DNA from 4 places in the Kineococcus halophytocola genome. Region 1 is predicted to be linked to each of the others. Evidence: riboswitches for the same ligand, from Rfam matches in the RefSeq annotation. Region 1 holds a riboswitch; each other region holds the start of a gene.
The links. Region 1 has a riboswitch for S-adenosylmethionine ahead of AB2L27_RS09965 (MFS transporter). Riboswitches for the same ligand answer to the same signal wherever they lie in the genome.

Region 2: it holds a riboswitch for S-adenosylmethionine, as region 1 does, so the genes downstream of both, AB2L27_RS11000 (ABC transporter substrate-binding protein) here and AB2L27_RS09965 (MFS transporter) in region 1, are expected to answer to the same signal.
Region 3: it holds a riboswitch for S-adenosylmethionine, as region 1 does, so the genes downstream of both, AB2L27_RS19185 (O-acetylhomoserine aminocarboxypropyltransferase/cysteine synthase family protein) here and AB2L27_RS09965 (MFS transporter) in region 1, are expected to answer to the same signal.
Region 4: it holds a riboswitch for S-adenosylmethionine, as region 1 does, so the genes downstream of both, AB2L27_RS11015 (aminotransferase class V-fold PLP-dependent enzyme) here and AB2L27_RS09965 (MFS transporter) in region 1, are expected to answer to the same signal.

The regions. Positions count from the first base shown of each region.
Region 1 is NZ_JBGFTU010000009.1:163,182-167,042, forward strand. Features, by position in the region: gene AB2L27_RS09955 (methyl-accepting chemotaxis protein) at 1-671, shown strand, start outside; gene AB2L27_RS09960 (hypothetical protein) at 737-1,300, shown strand; SAM riboswitch class IV at 1,457-1,568, shown strand; gene AB2L27_RS09965 (MFS transporter) at 1,623-2,981, shown strand; gene AB2L27_RS09970 (NAD-dependent epimerase/dehydratase family protein) at 3,058-3,861, opposite strand, start outside.
Region 2 is NZ_JBGFTU010000011.1:29,319-33,179, forward strand. Features, by position in the region: gene AB2L27_RS10995 (ABC transporter permease) at 1-535, opposite strand, end outside; gene AB2L27_RS11000 (ABC transporter substrate-binding protein) at 532-2,127, opposite strand; SAM riboswitch class I at 2,295-2,387, opposite strand; gene metE (5-methyltetrahydropteroyltriglutamate--homocysteine S-methyltransferase) at 2,510-3,861, opposite strand, start outside.
Region 3 is NZ_JBGFTU010000032.1:10,388-14,248, reverse strand. Features, by position in the region: gene AB2L27_RS19200 (LLM class F420-dependent oxidoreductase) at 1-645, shown strand, start outside; gene AB2L27_RS19195 (hypothetical protein) at 647-841, opposite strand; gene AB2L27_RS19190 (NtaA/DmoA family FMN-dependent monooxygenase) at 842-1,954, opposite strand; SAM riboswitch class I at 2,022-2,128, shown strand; gene AB2L27_RS19185 (O-acetylhomoserine aminocarboxypropyltransferase/cysteine synthase family protein) at 2,240-3,550, shown strand; gene AB2L27_RS19180 (LLM class flavin-dependent oxidoreductase) at 3,550-3,861, shown strand, end outside.
Region 4 is NZ_JBGFTU010000011.1:33,690-37,550, reverse strand. Features, by position in the region: gene AB2L27_RS11025 (LLM class flavin-dependent oxidoreductase) at 1-215, opposite strand, end outside; gene AB2L27_RS11020 (hypothetical protein) at 394-603, shown strand; gene AB2L27_RS11015 (aminotransferase class V-fold PLP-dependent enzyme) at 622-1,980, opposite strand; SAM riboswitch class IV at 2,032-2,145, opposite strand; SAM riboswitch class I at 2,284-2,375, shown strand; gene AB2L27_RS11010 (methylenetetrahydrofolate reductase) at 2,434-3,378, shown strand; gene metE (5-methyltetrahydropteroyltriglutamate--homocysteine S-methyltransferase) at 3,375-3,861, shown strand, end outside.

The DNA.
Region 1 (3,861 bases):
CCGAGGAGATCAGCGCGAACATCGGGACCGTCGCCGCCGCGGGGGAGGAGATGACCTCGGCCATCCGCGAGATCGCCACCTCCACCGCCACCGCGTCCCAGACCGCCGCCACCGCGGTGACCGCCGCCCAGGACGCCGAGGCGACGATCACCCGCCTGGGCGCCTCCAGCCGCGAGATCGGCGACGTCGTCAAGCTCATCACCTCCATCGCCGAGCAGACGAACCTGCTCGCGCTCAACGCCACCATCGAGGCCGCCCGCGCCGGCGACGCCGGCAAGGGGTTCGCCGTCGTGGCCGGGGAGGTCAAGGAACTGGCCCAGCAGACCGCCCGGGCGACCGAGGAGATCGTCACGAAGGTGAACGCCACCCAGGCCGACGCGGGGGCGGCGACCGGGGTCATCGCCCAGATCGCCGACGTCATCGCCCAGATCGACGGGTTGCAGGCCACCATCGCCGCCGCGGTGGAGGAGCAGTCGGCCACCACGAGCGAGATGGTCCGCAACGTCACCGAGGTCTCCACCGGCTCCCAGGAGATCGCGGCGAACATCACCGGCATCGCCCACGCCGCCGGGCGGACCACCGACAGCGCCTCGCAGACGGCCGCCACGGCCGAGGAGGTCGCGCGGGCGGCGGGCCGGCTCAACGACCTCGTCGCCGGGTTCCGCGTCTGAGGTCCGCTCCGCCGCCCGGGTGAGGACCCCTCCGCCCGGGCGGCCGGGGCGCCGAAGCCCTTCGTGTGAACCACCGGACGACCACCCTCGCCGCCACCCTCGCCGCGACCTTCGCCCTGGCCGCCGCGGTCGCGCTGCCCACCGCGGGCAGCGCGTCCGCGGCCCGCCCCGCCGGTCCCGGGCCGACCGCGACCGCCACGGTCGCACCCACCGGTGCACCCACGGCCGCACCCACCGGCACCGCCACCGCGCGCCCGAGGACCGACCCCACCGCCCGTCCCACGCTCACCCGCCGGGTGCGCGCGCCGAAACTCGTCCTCACCGGGACCCTCGCGGCCGTCGACCCCGCGGCCGGCCGCCTCACCGTCGCGGTCCGCGGCGGCCGGGACAAGTCGCTGCGGGGCCAGGACGTCGTCGTGGCCCTGACCCCCTCGACGGTCTTGCGTCAGGACGGCGCCGTCGTGGTGGCGGGCGACCTCCGCGTCGGCGGCCACGTCAGCGTCCAGGTCACCCGCGCCGCCGACTCCTCGTTCACGGCGACCCGGGTCAGCGTCGAGAGCGGCGAGGACGCCCCGACGAGTTCCCCCACGAGTTCTCCCACCAGTTCCCCCGCGGTCGCCCGCCGCTGACGACAGATCGTCTGCGGGACAGCGCTTCCCACCCCGGCCGTGGTCCTCTCGTCGCGGCCGGGGAACGGGCGGTGGAACCCCGCCGACGGGTGCGGCGGGGTTTGCGGTACCGAGGATCCGTTGACACGGGAAACACCCCTGGCTAAGTTCAGTGCCGGTCACGAGTTCCAGCGCGAAGCCCCGGCTCGCTGGACGGCAACCCTCCTCGTCGTGGGGTGCCCCGGGTGACGACCTGACCTGGTGCTCGACGCACGGGTAAGGACGACCTCCGGGGGTCCTGCGCGACGTCGACGCCGTGTGGACCGCGACCTGAGGACACGCCATGGCTGCTCGACTCGACCACTCGCGCTGGAAACCCGCGCACACCCGCATCGCGACCGCCCTCGGCATCGGCTGGATGCTCGACGCCTTCGAGGTGCAGATCATCGGATCGGTCATCCCGGGGATCCAGGCCGAGTTCGGCCTGGGGGCCGCGCAGGCCGTCGTCATCAACGTCGTGTGGTTCCTCGGCATCGCCCTGGGGGCGCTGGGGTTCGGCTGGCTGGCGGACGAGGTCGGACGCAAGCGGCTGTTCGTCGTGACGCTGCTCGTCTACTCCCTGGCCGCGGTGGCCAGTTCCGCGGCCCCCAGCTACGAGTTCTTCATGGTCTTCCGGTTCATCACCGCCCTCGGGGTCGGCGGTGAGTACTCCGCCATCACCTCCGCCATCTCGGAGTTCACCCCGGCCAGGAACCGCGGCCGGAGCAACGGCCTGGTCATGACCTTCTGGGCGCTGGGCGGGATCCTCTCCTCGCTGGTCTCCATCCTCGTCATCTCGGCCTTCGGGCTGAGCTGGCGCTACACCCTGCTGTTCGGGGTGGTCAGCGCGGCCTACGGGCTGCTCGCCCGGCGACTGGTCCCCGAATCACCGCGCTGGCTGGCCTCCCGGGGCCGCCTGGAGGAGGCGGACGCGGTGGTCGAGGAGATCACCGGCGAGGCGAGCCCGCAGGGGTACGTCCTGCCGCCGTCACCGGTGCGGGGCGGCGGCGCGCTGGGTGAGCTGTGGACCCACCACCGGGGCAAGCTGTTCTTCGGGATGGCCCTCGACTTCTCCGAGGCCGCCGGCTACTACGGGTTGTTCACGGCGATGAGCGTGTTCGTCTTCTCCTCGGCCTCCGGAGCCGTCCCCATCTCCGACGCAGCCCTGCCCTGGTACTTCCTCGTCGCCAACGTCGGGGCGCTGGCGGGCGGGGTCCTCATCGCCTGGTCGCTCGACCTCCTCGGGCGCCGGCCCTCCGTCGTCGCCGCCTACGCGGGAGCCTCCCTCAGCATGCTGGGGTGCGCGGCGGCGGCGTCGACGGGTTCCCGGCCGCTGGTGCTCGTGGCCTTCACGGTCGCGGCGTTCTTCGCGACCTGCGCCTGGGTGTCGGCCTACCCGACGTTCTCCGAGCAGTTCCCCACCCACCTGCGGGCGACCGGGGTCGGAGCCTCGGTGGGCGTCGGGCGCATGGGCGCCGTCGTGGGCCAGGTGCTCCTGGCGGAGGTCGCCGTCGCGTTCTCCGTGACGTCGATGTTCGTCCTGCTCGCCGCGTTCTGGCTGATCGGCGCGGCGGCCGGCGGCGTCTGGTGGGTCCACGGGAACGAGGCGCGGGGGAAGACCCTCGGTGAGCTCGAACTGGCTCCGGTGCCGGTCCGGTCCTGAGTCCTCGCCGGTACGGCACCGCCCGGGCCCGGGAGTTCCCGGGCCCGGGGGTGGTTCCCGGTCCGGGCCGCGGCCCTCACGCGCGCGGCAGCAACCCCATCGCCTCCACGGCCGCCCGCACGGCCTCCAGCGACGTCCCCGGCGCGTAGCCCAGGAGGTCCCGCGCCTTCTGCGTGCTCGCGGAGTGGCTGCGGGACAGGTGGTCCCAGCTCGCCTCGGCGTGCTCGCCGGCGGCGGCGCGGAACTCCGCCCACGTCACCGACCGCAGGTTCGCCTCCTTGCCCCACCACGCCGCGGCCGCCCGGGCGAAACCCCGGACGGTGAGGGCGCGGTCGGAGACGGCGTGGAAGCTCTCGCCCGCCGCCACGTCGGGGCGGGCGAGCGCGAGCCCGAAGAGCTGAGCGACGTCGTCGGCGTGGACGTGGTGCACCGTCTCCAGCCCCAGGCCCGGCACGAGGAGTTCCCGACCGCTCGACAACGCCTCCCAGACGTCGGGGTCGAGGTTGCCGAGGGGGGTGATGACCGGCCACCCGGGGCCGCTGATGTGGCCGGGGTGCACGACGGTGCTGCGCAGCCCGCCCGAGCGCGTCTCGGCGTGCAGGAACTCCTCGATCTCGGCCTTCTGCGTGCCGTACGGCCCGAACGGTTCCCGCGGGTCGTCCTCGCGCAGCGGGGAGGCGGCCGCCGGGCCGTGGACCCAGATCGTCCCGCAGTGCGCGTGGAACGCTCCCGTCGGGCGCAGCGCCTCGACGAGTTCGCGGGCCTGGTCGAGGGTGAAGCAGACGAGGTCCACGACGGCGTCCGGGCGCAGGCCGGCGACGCGGGCGCCGAACGTGCCGGCGGCGGCCTCGGCCTCGCGGTCGGCGACGACCCGTTCGAC
Region 2 (3,861 bases), on a different contig from region 1:
TCGCGAGGCCCTCGTTGCCCAGGGCCGGGAAGACCGGGACCCGGAACGAGAACACCTGGATGAGCAGCAGTCCCACCCAGAAGGTGGGCAGCGAGACCCCCAGCGGGGGCAGGGCCTGCAGCGTCGTGCGCAGCCAGGCCCGCCGGACCGCGGTGGCGGCCAGGGCGGTCCCCACCCCGAGGAGGAGGGCGAGGGCGGACGCCGCCGCCGCGAGGGCGAGCGTCTGCGGCACCGCGTCGCCGATGAGCGTCGTCACGGGGGCACCGTTCTGGATGGAGGTCCCGAGGTCGAGGTGCAGCGTCCGCCACAACGCGTGGGCGTACTGCTCGGGCAGCGGGTCGTCGAGGCCGTGCTCGGCCCGCAGCGCCGCGACCTGCGCGGGGTCGGCGGTCGACTGCTCACCGCCCTGGCCCCCGGCGAGCATGATCGAGACCGGGTCGCTGGGCAGCAGGTAGAGGATGACGAACGTCACCGTGAACGCGGCCCACAGCACGAGCACGGCCTGCCCCAGCCGCCGCAGGACGTACCCGGTCACGACTGCTTCCAGGCGTCGTGGATCCACAGCCGGGAGGACCCCTCGAACTGCAGGTCGTGGACGTCGTCGGACGCCGCGATGACCGTCGACAGTTCGATGAGCGGGATGGAGTGCGCCTCCTGCACCAGCAGCTGCGAGGCCCGGGCCACGAGCTGCGCGCGCTGCGTCGCGTCGGTCGTCGACGACTGCTCCGCGAGGAGGTCGTCGACCGCGCCGCGGGGCCGCTGGTTCACGTTCCGCGTGTCGGTCGAGAAGATGGTGCGCAGGACGTCCGGGTCGGACCGGGTGAGGTTGTAGAACAGGACGTCGTAGTCGCCGGAACTCTGCTGGGCCGCGGTGTCGGCCGTCGTCCCCTGCTTGAGCTGCAGGTCGATCCCGGCCTCGCGGACCTGCTGCTGCACGAGCTCCAGGACGGCGGACGTGGGCTGCCAGAACAGGACGGTGAACGTGAGCCTGCGCCCCGCCTTCTCGCGGATCCCGTCTGCACCCCTGGTCCACCCGGCCGCGTCGAGCAGGCGGTTCGCCCCGGCGAGGTCCCGGGCGAGGTCCGCCGCGTCGTCCGGGGCGCCGGGCGTGGACACCGACAGGGCCGACGTCACCGCCTCGTCCCCGGGGTTGAGGAGGCTGGCGAGCTGTTCGCGGTCGATCGCCTTCGACAGGGCCTGCCGGACCCGTACGTCGTCGAAGGGGGCCCGCGACTCGTTGGGGAAGAAGTTGTACGGGATCCCGGGGTTCGCCCGCCGCTGGGTCCAGAACCCGTTGCCGTCGAACTGGGGCAGGTCCTGGGAGGCGATGCCGGTGGTGGCGTCGATCTGGTGCGAGCGCAGGGAACCGGTGCGCACGCCCGCCTCGGGGACCACCCGGTAGGTGATGGTGTCGAGGTAGGCCTCTCCGGCGTGCTTCGCCCCGGTCGGCGCCCAGTCGTACCCGGTGCGGCGCTCCAGCACGGTCTGGTCGTCCTTGACGTAGCTGCCGACGACGAAGGGTCCAGAACCCACGAGAGTGGCTCCGGTGCAACGGGTCGCGGGGTCGGCCGTGGCGGTCGGGACGGACAGCAGCCCCAGGCTCATGGTCGACGTGGCCTGCAGGAACTGGGCACTGGGACGGGAGAACGTGACGACGGCCGTCTGCGCGTCCGGCGTCTGCGTCCCGGTGTACCCCTGGAGGTAGGTGGACCCGAGCGACGCCTTCGCCCCGAGGGCCACGATCCCGTCGAGGTTCGCCTTCACGGCCGCCGCGTCGACCGGGGTGCCGTCGGAGAACGTCACCCCCGGCCGGAGGTGGAACGTGAACGTCGTCGCGTCCGGGCTCACCTCCCAGCGCTGCGCGAGCCACGGCTGGATCCGACCGTCGAGGTCCTGGACGGTGAGGGAGTCCACGAGCTGGCGGCCGATGTTCAGCGCGTCGTTGTTCCCGACCTGTTGTGGGTCGATGCAGCCGGAGTCGACCGAGATGGCGACGTCGAGGTTGCCGCCGCGGACGGGGGTCGCGTCGGCGGCGCCCCCGGCGTTGCTGGCGCCCCCGCCGCAGGCGGTGAGGGTGGCCAGGGCGGCGACCAGGACGGCGGCAGACCGGGACGTGCTGCTGCGCAAGGGGTCTCCTGAGGAGTGTGTGGAACGCACCGGTGGGACGGCCGGCGCGAGGGCCGGCGAAGGGCCGGCGAGGGGGGACGGGTCAGCGACAGCCGGTCGCGCCCGTGCGGCAGAGGTCCACGACGCGCCGGAGGATGGCGACGTGCGACGTCCGTTCCACCTGAACCCCTCCATCGTTCCTGGCGGAAGCACCCGCGCCCGTGTCCGGGGGGTTGCTGCGGCGTCGCGGAGCCAGGTCTCTCAGCCGCTCTGGATGGTCGTACCGGGAACTGTACGGGGAACCGTGCCGGAACTCAACCACCGGCGGCGCAGCGGGTCCCGGGACGACGAAACCCCTCCGTCCGGCCCGGGCCGGACGGAGGGGTTCTGCGGGCTGGACGGGCTACCCGACGACGGGGACGCCCGCCGGCAGTTCGGCCCGCACGGTGCGGGCCGCCTCGACGAGGTTCCGCAGGGACTCGGTCGTCTCGGCGTACCCGCGCGTCTTGAGGCCGCAGTCGGGGTTCACCCACACCTGCCGCGCCGGGACCGACGCGACGGCCGACCGCAGCAGGCCGACGATCTCCTCGACGGACGGGACGCGCGGGGAGTGGATGTCGTAGACGCCGGGACCGATGCCTCGGGCGAAACCCGCCCGTGCGATGTCCTCGAGCACCTCCATCCGCGACCGCGCGGCCTCGATGCTGGTGACGTCGGCGTCGAGGCCGTTGATGGCGTCGATGACCTCACCGAACTCGGAGTAGCACAGGTGGGTGTGCACCTGCGTCGCATCCGCGGCGCCCGCGGTGGCCAGCCGGAAGGACGCGACGGACCAGGCGAGGTAGGCGGGCTGGTCGGCCGCCGCGAGCGGCAGCAGTTCCCGCAGCGCGGGCTCGTCCACCTGGACGATCCCGATGCCGGCCGCCTCCAGGTCGGCGACCTCGTCCCGCAGCGCGAGCGCCACCTGGCTCGCGGTGTCCCCCAGCGGCTGGTCGTCGCGGACGAACGACCACGCCAGGATCGTCACCGGCCCGGTGAGCATCCCCTTGACGGGTTTCGCCGTGCGGCTCGCGGTGTACGTGCTCCACGGCACCGTGATGGGTGCCGGCCGGGCGACGTCGCCCCACAGGATCGGCGGGCGGACCCCGCGCGAGCCGTAGGACTGGACCCAGCCGTGCTCGGTGACCGCGAACCCGTCGAGCTGCTCGGCGAAGTACTGGACCATGTCGTTCCGCTCGGGTTCACCGTGGACGACGACGTCGAGGCCCAGGTCCTCCTGCAGTCGCACGACCCGGTCGATCTCGGAGCGCAGGAACTCCTCGTAGGCGTCGTGCGCGACCTCGCCGCGGCTCCAGGCCGCCCGCGCCCTGCGGATCTCGGGTGTCTGCGGGAAGGAGCCGATGGTCGTCGTCGGCAGGAGCGGCAGGCCGAGGACCTCCTCCTGCGCCGCCCGGCGGACGGCGTAGTCGCTGCGGCTGAACGCGTCCGGCCCGAGCGCGGCGAGCCGCTCCCGCACCTGCGGCCGCACGACACCGGGCGCGCCGAGGCGGTCGGCGCGGGCCGCGGCCGACGCCGCCAGCCCGTCGGCGACCCCCGGTGCGGTGGGGTCGGCGAGCGCACGGCCCAGCAGGACCACCTCGGCGACCTTCTGGTCGGCGAACGCCAGCCAGCTGCGCAGCCGTTCCGGCAGCGCCGTCTCGCGCGTCACGTCGTGGGGGACGTGCAGCAGCGACGTCGAGGTCCCCGGCACGACGT
Region 3 (3,861 bases), on a different contig from region 1:
GAGCTCCTCGCCTGGGTCACCGCCGTGACCTACCGGGAACCCGGCCTCTTGGCCAAGCTCGTCACGACCCTCGACGTCCTCTCCGGCGGGCGCGCTTGGCTCGGCATCGGCGCCGCCTGGTTCGAGCAGGAGGCCACCGGCCTCGGGCTGCCCTTCCCCCCGACGGCTGAACGCTTCGAGCGGCTCGAGGAGACCCTGCGGATCTGCCGGCAGATGTGGTCGGACTCGGAGGAACCCTTCACCGGGACGCACTACACGCTGGGGCGCACTCTGAACAGCCCGCCGGTGCTGCGCCGCCCGCACCCGCCGATCCTCATCGGCGGTGGGGGAGAGCGGAAGACCCTGCGCCTGGTCGCCCAGTACGGCGACGCCTGCAACCTCTTCGGCATGGACGACGTCGCGCACAAGCTCGACGTCCTCAAGCGGCACTGCGAGGAGGTCGGCCGCGACTACGACGAGATCGAGAGGACCGTCATGGACGTCGCCGACCCGGCCGACGTCGACGCGTTCGTCGAGAAGTGCCGCGGGTTCGCCGCGCTCGGCGTGACCCACGTCCACGGCGGTTTCCGGGGGTACTACGAACCCGGCAGCGTCCGCCGGTTCGGTGAGCAGGTCGTCCCGCGGCTGGCCGAGCTCGGCGCCTGAGTCAGGCCCAGCGGCTGCGGGGGACCGGCAGGCCCAGGTTGCCCCGCAGCGTCGCCGACCGCAGTTCCGGGGCCAGCACACCGCGGCGCACGAGCAGCGGCACGACCTGCTCGGCGAACTCCTCAACCCCCTGCGGTACGGAGGAGAAGGCGAGCGTGAACCCGTCCGCCGCACCGGAGGTGAACCGCTGGGTCATTCAGTCGGCCACCTCCTCGGGGGTCCCCGGCAGGAACCGCCGTCGCAGCATGACGCGGTACAGCTCGCGCAGCGTGAACCGGTCGCGGTCCACCAGCTTCCGGATCCCCTCGTACACGGTCTGGACCTGGTTCGAGCCGCCCGCGAAGTCGAACCGGAACTCCTCGTCGAGCGGTCGGTCGGACAGGTCCACGCCGAGGTGGTGCGACAGCCAGTCCAGGCTCAGCCGGTCCGGGGTCAGGGCCTCGATCTCGTCCACCCGTTCACGCGCCTGCGCGGTCGTGGCGCCGAGGACGGGGGAGAGGGCCGGCAGGACCAGCAGGTCGGACCGCGCGCGGCCGGCCGCGACGGCGCGGGACTTGTAGTCCTCGTACAGACGTTGCGCGCCGGGCAGCGGGGCCGACCCGGGGACGAAGACCGCCTCGGCGTGCCGTCCCGCCAGCCGTCGGCCGTCCTCGGAGGACCCGGCCTGGAACAGCACGGGCCGCCCCTGGGGTGGCCGGGGCAGGTTCAGGGGACCACGCACGCGGAAGAACTCGCCCTCGTGGTCGAGCACGTGCATCCCGGCCGGGTCGGCGTACCGGCCGCTCGCCACGTCCGGGGCCACGGCCCCGTCGTCCCAGCTGTCCCACAACCCGTGGACGACCTCGACGAACTCCGCGCCGCGGCGGTACCGGGCCGCGTGGTCGAGGTTGCGGTCCAGGCCGAAGTTGCGCGCCTCCTCGTCGCTCGCGGACGTCACGAGGTTCCAGCCCGCGCGGCCGGAGCTGAGGAAGTCCAGGGACCCGACCTGGCGAGCGGTGTGGAACGGCTCGTTGTACGTGGTGGAGACCGTCGCGACGAGACCGATCCGTTCGGTGCACCGCGTCAGCGCGCCGAGCAGTCCGAAGGGCTCTGGGCGCAGGTTCGCGACGTGCTCGACCCCCGACGGGAACCGGTCCCACACGTAGAGCTCGTCGGCGTAGAAGACCGCGGCGAACCCGGCCCGCTCCGCGGTCCGGGCGAAGTCCTCGTAGTAGCCGACCGAGAGGTAGTCGGCGGGCCGGCCGCCCGGCAGCCGCCAGCTCGTGAGGTGCTCGCCGCCGGGGTAGAAGAGCATCGCCGTGAGGATCACGCCGCCGCACGCTACCCCGATCGTGTGAAGCGCTTGACAGCCCGGGCCGCGGTGCTCTCCACTGGAGGGGCCATCCAGAGCGGCCGAGAGACCTGGCTCGTCGACGCCGCAGCAACCGCCCCGCCGGGGTCGGTGCTCCCGCCAGGACCGATGGGAGAGGACCACCGATGGAGCACGCACCGCTGACGCGGCGTCTCGTGATCGACCTGCTGCGCAGCGCCGGGATGACCTGTCGGGCCTGACCGCCCCGACACCTCACCCGTCCTGCCCCCGGAAGGCCCTGCGATGCCGCACGTCCCCAGCACCCCCCTGTCCTTCGCCACCCGGCAGGTCCACGCCGGCACCGAACCCGATCCCGTCACGGGCGCCCGCGTCACCCCCGTCCACCTGACGGCAGGGTTCGTCTTCGACGACTTCGAGCAGGCCCGGGCCCGCTTCGCCGGGGAGGACGACGGGTTCGTCTACACCCGCATGGGCAACCCGACGACGGCCGCCGTCGAACGACGGCTCGCCGCCCTCGAGGGTGGGACGGACGCCCTGCTGCTCGGCACGGGGCAGGCCGCCCTCACGGTCGCCCTGCTCGGGGTCCTCGGGGCGGGGGACCACCTCGTGGCCGCCGCGGACCTCTACGAGGGGTCGCGCGGGTTGTTCCTGGAGAACTTCGCCCGGCTCGGGATCACCGTCGACTTCGCGGCCGGTCCCGAGGACTGGGAGCGGCTGGTGCGTCCCACGACGCGCGCGTTCTTCGCCGAGTCGATCGCCAACCCCAAGAACACGGTCCTCGACGTCCCGGCCGTCGCCGCCGTGGCCCACCGCCACGGCGTCCCGCTCGTCGTGGACAACACCTTCGCCACGCCGTACCTGCTGCGCCCGCTCGAGCACGGGGCCGACGTCGTCGTGCACTCCGCCAGCAAGTTCCTCGCCGGTCACGGCGCCGCCCTGGGGGGCGTGGTCGTCACGGGGGAGGGGTTCGACTGGTCGGGGTTCGAGCACCTCACCGCCCCGGTCGGCGTCCTCGGCGGGGTGAGCTGGGTCGACCGGTACGGGCCGCGGCGGGCCTACGTCGAGCACACCCGCGGTGTCGTCGCGTCCCGCCTGGGACCGGCCATCTCGCCGTTCAACGCGTTCCTCGTCCAGCAGGGCCTGGAGACGCTCTCGCTGCGGGTGGCCCGCCAGAGCGCCACGGCCGAACTCCTGGCCCGCTGGCTGCTGGAGCGTCCCGAGGTCGTGTCCGTCGACCACGCGGCCCTGCCCGACCACCCGTCCCACGCCGTCGCGCAGCGTCTGCTGCCGCTCGGCACCGGGGCGGTCCTGTCCGTCACGCTCGCCGGCGGACGGACTGCAGCACAACGGTTCGTGGACGCCGTGCAGCTGTTCACGCGGATGACCCACGTGGGGGACGTATGCTCGCTCGTCATCCACCCGGCCAGCACCACGCACGCGCACCGCACCGAGGCCGAACGGCTCGAGACGGGGATCTGGCCCGGGCTGCTGCGCCTGTCGATCGGCCTGGAGGAACCCGCCGACCTCCTCGCCGACCTCGAACTGGCCCTGGCCGCCACGCGCGAGCCCGCCCTGGTGGAGGTGGGGTCCTGATGGGCCGGCTGCAGCACTTCGGGTACTTCTTCTCCCGGGGCTTCGGCCCGCAGGGCTGGGGCCGGGACTACCAGGCGTGGAACGACGACTGGACGCGCCCGGACCTGTACGCCCACGCCGTCCGCGACCTCGAACGCGCCGGGTTCGACCTCGTCGTGGTCGAAGATGCCGTCTCGCTGGGGAACCCGGCCACGCTCGACCTGCGGGTGCGCGCGGCGTACGGCGGCCCGAAGCACGACCCGCTCCTGCTCGCGCCGTACCTGTTCGCCGCGACCACCCACCTCGGGGTCGTCCCCACGGTCAACGCCGGG
Region 4 (3,861 bases), on a different contig from region 1:
ACCGCGTCGAGGCGCCCCGCCGGGCTGCGCGGGTCGGGCAGCGGCGTGTCCTCGAACGTCAGCGCCGTCAGGCCCTGGGCCTGTGCGGTGGCGGCGAACCCGCGCAGCCGCGCGGGCGAGAGCACGTCGTCGGGCGTGCTGCGGGAGCGGCGCCAGGCGGCGGGGTGCCAGCCGCCCCCGTCGACGTCGAGGAACAGGTGCAGGGGGGTGGTCACGGGGTCTCCCGGGGTGGTGTGCGGGGGGTGCGGCTCGGACGTCGGGGGAGGGGGTGGCGAGGGGCCTGCCGGGGGTGCCGGACGTGTGCGACAGTGAGGCACCCGAGAGCGGAGGTGTGAGGTGCTGCGACGACAGTGGGCGCGATGGTGCGCTGCCGCAACCAGTCTGGGCTCGATCGTGGTGCAGGGTCTCACGCTGGCCGGGCACGGCCAGTGGGGGTTCCCGTGGGCACCCGCGGACCTCGTCCGCGACGACGGTCACGACCTCGGACCCGGTCCCGGTGAGCTGAGCTGGGCCGAGTTCGAGTCCGAGCTGCACGCGCTGCTCGCGCAGGAGGCCCCCCGCACGGGGGACGGCCCGCGCCCGAGCAGCGGGCCGCTGGCCTGACCGCGACGCCCGCGGAACTCACCGGGACGCGGGTGCGTCGGCGGCGAGGTAGGCCGCCGGGGCCGGGCGGGGGTCCGACAGCGGCCCCCAGCACCCGTCGACGACGCCGTACCGCAGGGCCGGGCCGGTCGTGAGGAACTGCCGCAGCGCCCGCAGCAGCCGGTCCACGTCGGCGGACGACGTGCCGACGCCCGTCGAGACGCGCAGGCCCCCCTCGGCCAGGCCCAGGGCGTCCGCGAAGCGGTGCGCGCAGAAGCGGCCGTCCCGCACCCCGGTGCCGTGCTCGGCGGACAGGTAGGCCGCGACCTCGGACACGGACCGGCCGGGCACGGTGAGGGTCACGACCCCGACGGCGTCCTGCGGGTGCGGCCGGACGACCTGCACCCCGGGCAGCGCCTCCAGCCCGTCGACGAGGCGGGCTCGCAGCGCCGCCTCGTGCGCCTCCAGCGCGCCGGGCGGCAACGCCCCCAGCGTCAGGCAGGCCTGCGCCAGCGCCACCGCGCCGACGACGTTGGGGGAGCCCGCCTCGTGCCGGTCGGGACCCGTCGCCCACCGCACGCCGTCGTGGCGCACGTCCAGCGTGGCACCGCCACCGGCCAGGTACGGATCGGCCGCGTCCAGCCAGTCGCGGCGGCCGACGAGCGCGCCGCTGCCGAACGGGGCGTAGAGCTTGTGCCCGGACAGGGCCAGGTAGTCGATCCCGTCCCGGCCGACGTCCACCCGCCGGTGCGGCAGGAGCTGGGCGCCGTCCACCGCGATGCGTGCCCCGGCGTCGTGGGCGGCGCGGGCCAGCCGCCGCAGCGGCAGCACCTCGCCCGTGACGTTCGACGCCCCGGCGACGGCGAGCAGGCCGTAGCGGCCGGCGGCCAGCTCGGCCTCCAGCAGCGCGGTCGTCTCCTCCGCGTCGGCGCCGCCGCGCACGACCGTGGTCCGCGCCGACCGCTGCCAGGGCAGCAGGTTCGCGTGGTGCTCGACGTCGGCCACGAGCACGCGGGCCCCCGGGGGCACGGCCCGTGCGAGCAGGTCCAGGGCGTCGGTCGTGCTGCGCGTGAAGACGACCAGGTCCTCGGGCCGGGCCCCCGCGAACCGGCCGACCTCCCCGCGGGCCTGCTCGAACAGGGCCGTGCTGACGCGGGAGAGGTACCCGGCACCCCGGTGGACGCTCGCGTAGTGCGGCAGCACCTGCGCGACCCGGTCGGCGACGGCGCGCAGGGCGGGGGTGCTCGCCGCGTTGTCGAGGTTCACGTAGGTCGTCGTGCCGCCGGTGGCCAGGGGGACCACCGTGTCGGCGCCGACGACGGGCAGCAGCGCACCGACCGCGTGGCCGGACGGGACCGGGCAGGGGGGACGGGCGGGGGAGAGGGTGCTGGTGCTCACGCGGAACTCCTGGGGGAGGGGACCCCACCGGGGGCCGGGGCACCCCGGCGAGGTCCGCGCTTGCCGGCTCCACCACGGAACCGGCCAGGTCGTCACCCGGGGCACCCCACCGCGGAGGAGGGTTGCCGGCCAGCGAGCCGGGGCTTGTCGCTGGCGCTCATGACCTGGGAGGAGCCTGCCACGAGGTGGCGGCCGGATCAACATCGGCACGTCGGCGGCGCGGCTGAAACCCCCCGTGCGCCGCCCGGGTGACCGGCCCGGGACCACTTGTGGAGGGCAGCCGGAGCACCCTATGGTCGGGGAACACCATCCAGAGCGGCTGAGAGTCCTGGCTCGACGACGCCGCAGCAACCCCCCGAGCCCGGGCGAGGGTGCTAACGCCAGGCCGATGGAGCACGTGATGCGCAACACCGATGTCGAACCCTGCCCGCCTCCCGGCGCAGGACCCGCACGATGACGCTCGCCCCCCTCGTCGCCGGCGCGGCGGGGCGGCCGACGCTCAGTTTCGAACTCTTCCCGCCGAGGACTCCGGACGGCCGTGATGCGCTGTGGCGCAGGCTGTCCGACCTGCTGGGCACCAGCCCGGACTTCGTGTCGGTGACGTTCGGGGCGGCCGGGGTCACGCGGGGCCCGAGCCGGGACCTGCTGGCCCACGTCCTGAGTTCCACGGCGGTCCCGGCCATGGCGCACCTGACGTGCGTGGGCTCCTCGCGCCGCGAGGTCGTCGACCTGGCGTGCGAGTTCTTCGACGCGGGGGTCCGCAACGTCCTCGCCCTGCGCGGGGACCCGCCGGCCGGGGCGGGGGAGTTCTCCCCCCACCCCGACGGGGTTCCGACGGCCCGCGACCTCGTCGAACTCCTGCAGGTGGCCGACCGGCGTCGCCTCGCGCTGCGGGGCGGGCGTCTCCCCGTCGACGTCCCCCCGCTCAGCCTCGCCGTCGCCGCGTTCCCCCGGGACCGCGACGAGCACGAGCTCGCCGTCCTGCGCGCCAAGCAGGACGCCGGGGCACGGTTCGCCGTCTGCCAGGTCGGCTGGTCCGCCCGGGAGTACGCCGGTTTCGTGGCCCGCGCCCGCGCCGCGGGCGTCACGATGCCCCTGCTGCCCGGGCTCGCCGTGACCCACGAGGCCCGCCGGCTGGCGCGGATCGGCGAACTCACCGGCGTCCCCGTCCCGCGGGCGCTGCTCGCGGCCCTGGGCACCGGCGACGTCCGCGACCGTCGCCGCGCGGCCACCGCCTTCTCCTCGGGCCTGGCCCGCGACCTGCTGGACGCCGGGGCACCCGGCCTGCACCTCTACACCTTCAACGCGGTCGAGCCCGTCCTGGACCTGCTCGACCACCTCGACCTGACCCGCCCCACCGAACGCCGCGCCCGCGCGGCAGGAGGAGTCACCCGATGAGCCAGAACCCGACGGACGACGACCCGGCGTGGACCGCGACGATCCTCGGCTACCCCCGGATCGGTCCCGACCGCGAGACCAAGAAGGCCCTCGAGGCGCTGTGGGCCGGGCGCACCGACGTCACCGCGACCGAGACGGCGCTCGCCGCCGTCCGGGCCGCCACGGTCCGCCGCCTCAACGCCCTGGGGCTGCCCGCCCACGACGCGTCGATCCCGTCCTCGTTCTCCGCCTACGACCAGGTGCTCGACACCGCCGTCGCCGTGGGGGCGGTGCCGGAGCGCTTCGCGGACCTCGTGGGGGCCGACGGCCGGGTGGACCTCGAGGCCTACTCGACGATCGCCCGCGGCCGGGGGGCGCTGGCGCCGCTGGAGATGACGAAGTGGTTCGACACGAACTACCACTACCTCGTCCCCGAGATCGGGCCCGGCACCACGTTCCGGTTCGCCGACGACCGCGGCGTCCGGGAGTTCTCCGAGGCGCTGG